DNA from 3 places in the Comamonas sp. w2-DMI genome. Region 1 is predicted to be linked to each of the others. Evidence: predicted binding sites of a transcription regulator. Region 1 holds the regulator's gene; each other region holds the start of a gene.
What was found. The regulator HrcA, encoded in region 1, represses chaperone genes, less so after heat shock. The targets are predictions, from matches to a motif close to TTAGCACTCNNNNNNNNNGAGTGCTAA.

Region 1 (2,263 bases):
GGCGTGGCCACGATCAGTCCGTCCGCGCGCTGGTTGGAGACAAAGCGGCCACCGACTTCCACGCGCAGTTCCACCATGCCCGAGGTCGAGCCGCGGTTGACCACCACGTCGTTCATGGCCAGGGCCTCGAACACGCATTGCCCGTCGCGCATCACGCGGGCCTGCATCAGGGGGCGCTCGTCCTCTTCGTATTCGCCGTCCAGCATGGGCGTGATCGTGGCTTCGAAATCATCCAGCGCAATGTCGGTCACAAAGCCCAGCCGGCCCTGGTTGATGCCGATCAGCGGCGTGCCATACCGTGCGAGATGGCGGCTCACCCCCAGCATGGTGCCGTCGCCGCCCACGACCAGGCCGAGGTCGCAGTGGCGCCCCAGGCCGTCGACATCCATGCTCGGATAATCGGACAGGCCCGAGTAGATGGCCGATTGCGTATCCAGCACTACCTCGCGGCCGAGACCGCGCAGATGGGCGGCGATCCTTTGCAGCGCGTTGCTGGCGCTTTCCGACGGCGCACCCGCGCTGGGTGCGTGGTACTTGCCTATCAAGGCGACGTGGCGGAACGTGGATGTCATTTGGGAAATTACATCATTAAAATCATTACATGCTCGACGAACGTGCCAAGTTACTGCTCAAAGCGCTGATCGAGCGTTATATCGCCGACGGCCAACCGGTGGGCTCGCGCACCCTTTCCCGCGCGTCCGGCCTCGAATTGTCGCCTGCCACGATACGCAATGTGATGGCAGACCTGGAAGAGCTGGGGCTGATCGCCAGTCCGCACACGTCTGCGGGTCGCATCCCCACGGCCCGGGGCTACCGGCTATTCGTGGACACCATGCTCACCGTGGACCGTGCCGGCTTTGTGGCGCCCGAACTCATGCCAGAGCAGCCGCAGAAGGTCATTGCCAATGCGGCCAACCTGCTGTCCAACCTCTCGCAATTCGTGGGCGTGGTCATGGTGCCGCGCCGCAGCTCGGTGTTCAAGCACATTGAGTTCGTGCGTCTTTCCGAGCGCCGCTATCTGGTCATCATTGTCTCGCCCGAAGGCGATGTGCAGAACCGCGTGATCTTCACCGATGTGGACTACACGGCGTCCCAGCTCATCGAGGCCGCGAATTTCCTCAACCACAACTATGCAGGCCTGGCCATGGAAGAGGTGCGCACGCGCATCAAGGGCGAGGTGGAGCGGTTGCGCGGTGAAGTGGCCCAGCTCATGCAGGCGGCCGTGAATGTCGGCGCAGAAGTGATGAGCGGCAACGAGAAGGAGGATGTGGTGATCGCCGGCGAACGCAACCTGCTGTCGGTCAGCGATTTCTCCAGCGACATGGGCAATCTGCGGCGCGCCTTCGACCTGTTCGAGCAGAAGACCCAGATCCTACGTCTGCTCGACTTCTCCAGCCAGGCCGAGGGCGTGCGCATCTACATCGGCGGCGAAAGCCAGACCGTGCCGTTCGAGGAACTGTCCGTGGTCAGCGCGCCTTATGAACTCGATGGCCAGGTCGTCGGGACGCTGGGCGTGATCGGTCCCACGCGCATGCACTACGACAAGATGATCCAGATTGTGGACATCACGTCCAAACTGGTGAGCAATGCCTTGAGCCACAAGCGTTAGGCCCTACAATAGCGGAGTTTTTTTCGGCAGCTGCCGGTGTTGGGGCGTTAGCTCAGTTGGTTAGAGCAGGGGACTCATAATCCCTTGGTCGTCGGTTCAAGTCCGCCACGCCCTACCAGACAATGCTCAAGCCTGCTGGCGCCATGTCAGCAGGCTTTTTCTTTGTTCTTTTGCGAAAAAGTTTGCAGTTTGGTCTGGAGGCCTCGGGACTGCTGCTAGAATACATCGTATTGCGGCTGTAGCTCAGCTGGATAGAGTACTTGGCTACGAACCAAGGGGTCGTGGGTTCGATTCCTGCCAGCCGCACCAAAACGCAAAGCCTTGAAGTCGAAAGACTTCAAGGCTTTTTCGTTTCTGTCGCTGTCAAAAAAGACCTGCTTCAGGCCTGCGGGATCAGCAGCGTGAAGCAGCTGCCTTGCCCGGGCTGGCTGGTGATCTGGAGCCGGCCGCCATGGCGCTCGGCCACGGTGCGGACAAAGGCCAGGCCCAGGCCCACGCCGTCCGTGCGGCGGTGCTGCTGCAGGCGCTCGAAAGGCTGGCTCAGGCGGGCCAGTGCCTGCTTGTCCATGCCAGTGCCGTGATCGCGCACGGCCACGCCCCAGAAGCCGGGGGAGTGCACGATGGAGCATTCCACGGTGGCGCCGGCATCTGCCT
Region 2 (2,263 bases), 200 kb from region 1:
GCACGGTGCCGGCAGGCAGCGGCGCGAGCAATTCGGTTTCGGTCAATATCCGGGCCGAAATGCCCTCCTGCTCCTGCACCACCTGCGCCTGGCGCTCCGCCGTCAATAGCGCGCGGGCAGCGGCGTCTTCCAGGCAGGTGGCGATGCGCTCGGGCGGGGTCTCGGCGTCGAAGGGCAGCCAAGCCGCGCCGGTCTTGGCAATGGCCAGCTGCAGCGTGAGCAGCTCGATGCCGCGCGGCAGCCACAGGCCCACCATGTCGCCGGGGCGGATGCCGGCCTCGATCAGCCGGTGCGCGGCGCGGCCGGCATCGGCGTCCAGCTCGGCATAGCTGCGCTGGCGCGCTTGCCGGCCCTGCCCCTCGATCAGCGCCGTCTGCTCGGGATGGGCAGAAGCGGTGGCCTCGAAGATGTCGGCCAGCACCTCGTGGCGCAGCAAATCCGGCCGCTCGGGCCCGCGCAAAACAACAGTGTCAGACATACCATCAGCGGCTTACCCGGGGCAACCGTGCACCCGAACGTGGCGGCACCGCTCTTTTCTGCCCGCCATTATTGAGCCGGTCAGGGCCCTTGCGCGTATCGCACAGGGCAGGCAGGCCGGGCTTTTCACAATAAATGCCGACCTTGCAGGGTAAAACCGGACGCGCAGGCGCCCCGGGAAAGACTCAAGTGCGGCGCTTGTCCACCAAAGCCTGCCGGCCTGCGGCCCTATCCCCTGCAATGCCGGTCATGTGGCTCTTGAAACTGCCAGAATTTGCCTTATTATTAGCACTCAACGGGGTCGAGTGCTAACAGGCTCTTGATCCCATATCTTCCGGAAGCCGGTCCTTGCGGCTGGCAAGTCTTGTTTCAACTTTGTTGATGAATTAGGAGTTGGTATGAACCTGCGTCCCCTGCACGATCGCGTGATCGTCAAGCGCCTCGAAAACGAAACCAAGACGGCTTCGGGCATCGTGATCCCCGACAACGCCGCCGAAAAGCCCGATCAGGGCGAGGTGCTGGCTGTGGGCCCCGGCAAGAAGAATGACAAGGGTGAAACCATCGCCCTGAACGTGAAGGTCGGCGACCGCGTTCTGTTCGGCAAGTACAGCGGCCAGACCGTCAAGGTCAACGGCGACGAGCTGCTGGTGATGAAGGAAGACGACCTGTTCGCAGTCGTCGAAAAGTGATGGCCCTGCGGGCAATCACTTTCGTCGAAGGCTGACTTCGCATAGCGAAGTCAAGGGCTGAAAGCCCGGCTGCAGACAAAAGCACCCGCATACAGTTACTCTTATTTTCATAGCTTCCAGCGCTTCATGAGAAAGCACTGGCAGCCAAATTGAATCAAATTCTTAGGAGCCAAAAATGGCAGCAAAAGACGTAGTTTTCGGTGGTGAAGCACGTGCCCGCATGGTCGAAGGCGTGAACATCCTGGCCAACGCCGTGAAGGTCACCCTGGGTCCCAAGGGCCGCAACGTGGTGCTGGAGCGCTCGTTCGGCGCCCCTACCGTGACCAAGGACGGCGTGTCCGTGGCCAAGGAAGTGGAACTGAAGGACAAGCTGCAGAACATGGGCGCCCAGCTCGTGAAGGAAGTGGCCTCCAAGACCAACGACATCGCCGGCGACGGCACCACCACCGCAACCGTGCTGGCACAGGCCATCGTGCGCGAGGGCTCCAAGTACGTGGCCGCCGGCCTGAACCCCATGGACCTCAAGCGCGGCATCGACAAGGCCGTCGCCGCCCTGGTGGATGAGCTGAAGAAGCAATCCAAGGCCACCACCACCTCCAAGGAAATCGCCCAGGTGGGCACGATCTCCGCCAACTCCGACTCCGACGTGGGCGAGATCATTGCCCAGGCCATGGACAAGGTCGGCAAGGAAGGCGTGATCACCGTGGAAGAAGGCAAGAGCCTGGCCAACGAACTGGACGTCGTGGAAGGCATGCAGTTCGACCGTGGCTACCTGTCGCCCTACTTCATCAACAACCCTGAAAAGCAGGTTGCCCTGCTGGACAACCCCTTCGTGCTGCTGTTCGACAAGAAGATCAGCAACATCCGCGACCTGCTGCCCACGCTGGAAGCCGTGGCCAAGGCCGGCCGTCCCCTGCTGATCATTGCAGAAGACGTCGAAGGCGAAGCCCTGGCCACCCTGGTGGTCAACACCATCCGCGGCATCCTGAAGGTCGTGGCCGTCAAGGCTCCCGGCTTCGGCGACCGCCGCAAGGCCATGCTGGAAGACATCGCCATCCTGACCGGCGGCAAGGTGATCGCTGAAGAAGTGGGCCTGT
Region 3 (2,263 bases), on a different contig from region 1:
GGCCGGAAATGGAGATGCGGGCTTTGAATCGTTGGCAGACCGGGAAAGGGCTGGTGATCGCGCTCGTGATCCTCCTGTCTTTTCTGTTTGCACCGTGGCCGAGGGAGGTTGTCGCACTGACTGCTGCAGGTGTGCTGCTGATGAGCCGCCGGCTGAGCTCGAGCCGGATGCTGGGCCTGGTCGATTGGGAACTGCTCGTTCTCTTCATGGGCCTCTTTGTGGTCAACGATGCGTTGCAACGCACAGGCATGCCGGCACAGCTTGTGTCGGATGCAGCAGCGCTGGGCCTACACCTGGATCACCCTGCCCCCCTGTTCGGAGCAGCCTTCGTGCTGTCCAACCTGGTCTCCAATGTCCCCGCAGTGATGCTGCTCCTGCCCGTTGCGCACCATCCGATGGCGGGCACCTTGCTGGCTCTGGCAAGTACCTTTGCCGGCAATCTGCTAATCGTGGGCAGCATAGCCAACATCATCGTCATCGACGCAGCCGCGCGCCGCGGGGTTGCAATCGACTGGAGACAGCACGCTCGAATCGGCGTGCCCGTAACGCTCGCCACCATGGGCGTCACCGTGCTGTATTTGTGGTGGCGGATGCACGGCTGATCCACGCATTGGGGTACCGATGAACCCAGGCAGCACCTGTCCATCGAGCGAGTTCATGGAATTCGTAGGGGCTAGGTGCTGCAGCTCGCCTCTATCCACCTTTCAACTGACACCCGCCGTCAGGCTGACAGAGTGAAATGACTCTGCCGAGAACAATGGCAGTCGTCCACTTCGCTATGCGGCGAACCAGCTACCGAACGGCTGGCTCCTAAAGGCCAAGCGCCGTTAAATGCATGCAGCGTTTTGAGCTTGCGGCCTCTCAGGTTCGGGATCGTCAATACAAAAATGGTCCGAGCCCAGTAAAGCGCTTGGAGAGAAAGTACAAAATCCAAGAGGGAACGGCTCTCGTCCGCCGCGCGGGTTTCCACCTACAGCAAGCCGCAGGCACAGATGACAAAACCCCGGGGAACTTTGGCTTTAGCACTCCCTCTAACGGAGTGCTAATATGAAGACCATGGAAGAAAGGATACCCGCAATGAAAACTGCCTCCGGCTCCATTGCTACCGCCCTGGCACCCACGAACCCCTGGGCTCTGGTGCCGCCGCTGGGCAACCTGGATGCCTATATTTCGGCCGTGAACCGCCTGCCCATGCTCACTCAGGAAGAAGAGCAGGACTACGCACGCAAACTCAAAGAACACAACGATCTGGATGCCGCCGGGCGTCTGGTGATGTCCCATCTGCGCCTAGTGGTGTCGATTTCCCGCCAGTACCTGGGCTACGGCCTGCCGCACGGCGACCTGATCCAGGAAGGCAATGTAGGGCTGATGAAGGCCGTCAAGCGCTTCGACCCCGACCAGGGCGTGCGCCTGGTGAGCTATGCCATGCACTGGATCAAGGCCGAGATCCACGAATACATTCTGAAGAACTGGCGCATGGTCAAGGTCGCCACGACCAAGGCCCAGCGCAAGCTGTTCTTCAATCTGCGTTCGATGAAGCACGACCTCAAATCCGACGCCGCCCTGGCCGAAGGCGACTTGGCTGCCCGCGAAACGCTGACCGCCCACGAAATCGACACGGTGGCGGCCAAGCTCAACGTCAAGCCCGAGGAAGTGATCGAGATGGAAACCCGCCTGGCAGGCGGCGATATCCTGCTCGACCCTTCTCCCAGCGACGACGGCGAGCAGGCCTACGGCCCGATCGCCTACCTGGCCGATGCCAGCCATGAGCCCACGGCCATGATCGAATCGCGCCAGCGCGACCATCTGGCGACCGACGGCATCGCCATGGCCCTGGAAGGCCTGGACGAGCGCAGCCGCCGCATCGTGGAAGAGCGCTGGCTCAAGGTCAACGACGACGGCTCGGGCGGCATGACGCTGCATGAGCTGGCCGCAGAATACGGCGTCAGCGCCGAGCGCATCCGCCAGATCGAAGTCGCGGCCATGAAAAAGATGAAAAAAGCGTTGGCCGAGTTCGCGTAAACCGCATCTTGCGCATATGCGATCAAAAAGGCTGAAATGCTGAAACCCAAACCCGGATAATCTCCGGGTTTTTTATTGTCCCCTGCGGACCGCTGCGCCATCCATGGCCGGCGTTCTGTGCATCCCGATAGAGTCGCCATGTCTTCTTCCGCCTCCCAGTTCCTGTTCCGCCGCGGCCTGATTGCAGCAGGCGTGGCCCTGGCCACCGGTGCACTTGCACCTGCAGCCATGGCAGCAGACA

Region 2: a site for HrcA is predicted at 763-789, ahead of groES (co-chaperone GroES). Genes of this name have one in related genera too.
Region 3: a site for HrcA is predicted at 1,020-1,046, ahead of rpoH (RNA polymerase sigma factor RpoH). Genes of this name have one in related genera too.

Annotation. Positions count from the first base shown of each region.
Region 1 covers NZ_JBANEL010000001.1:381,989-384,251, forward strand. The annotation lists gene V8Z74_RS01720 (NAD kinase) at 1-572, opposite strand, end outside; gene hrcA (heat-inducible transcriptional repressor HrcA) at 602-1,609, shown strand; tRNA gene V8Z74_RS01730 (tRNA-Ile) at 1,651-1,727, shown strand; tRNA gene V8Z74_RS01735 (tRNA-Arg) at 1,842-1,918, shown strand; gene V8Z74_RS01740 (CHASE2 domain-containing protein) at 1,989-2,263, opposite strand, start outside.
Region 2 covers NZ_JBANEL010000001.1:180,380-182,642, reverse strand. The annotation lists gene V8Z74_RS00780 (Pls/PosA family non-ribosomal peptide synthetase) at 1-478, opposite strand, end outside; gene groES (co-chaperone GroES) at 876-1,166, shown strand; gene groL (chaperonin GroEL) at 1,342-2,263, shown strand, end outside.
Region 3 covers NZ_JBANEL010000006.1:35,282-37,544, reverse strand. The annotation lists gene V8Z74_RS08235 (anion transporter) at 1-602, shown strand, start outside; gene rpoH (RNA polymerase sigma factor RpoH) at 1,078-2,022, shown strand; gene V8Z74_RS08225 (Bug family tripartite tricarboxylate transporter substrate binding protein) at 2,161-2,263, shown strand, end outside.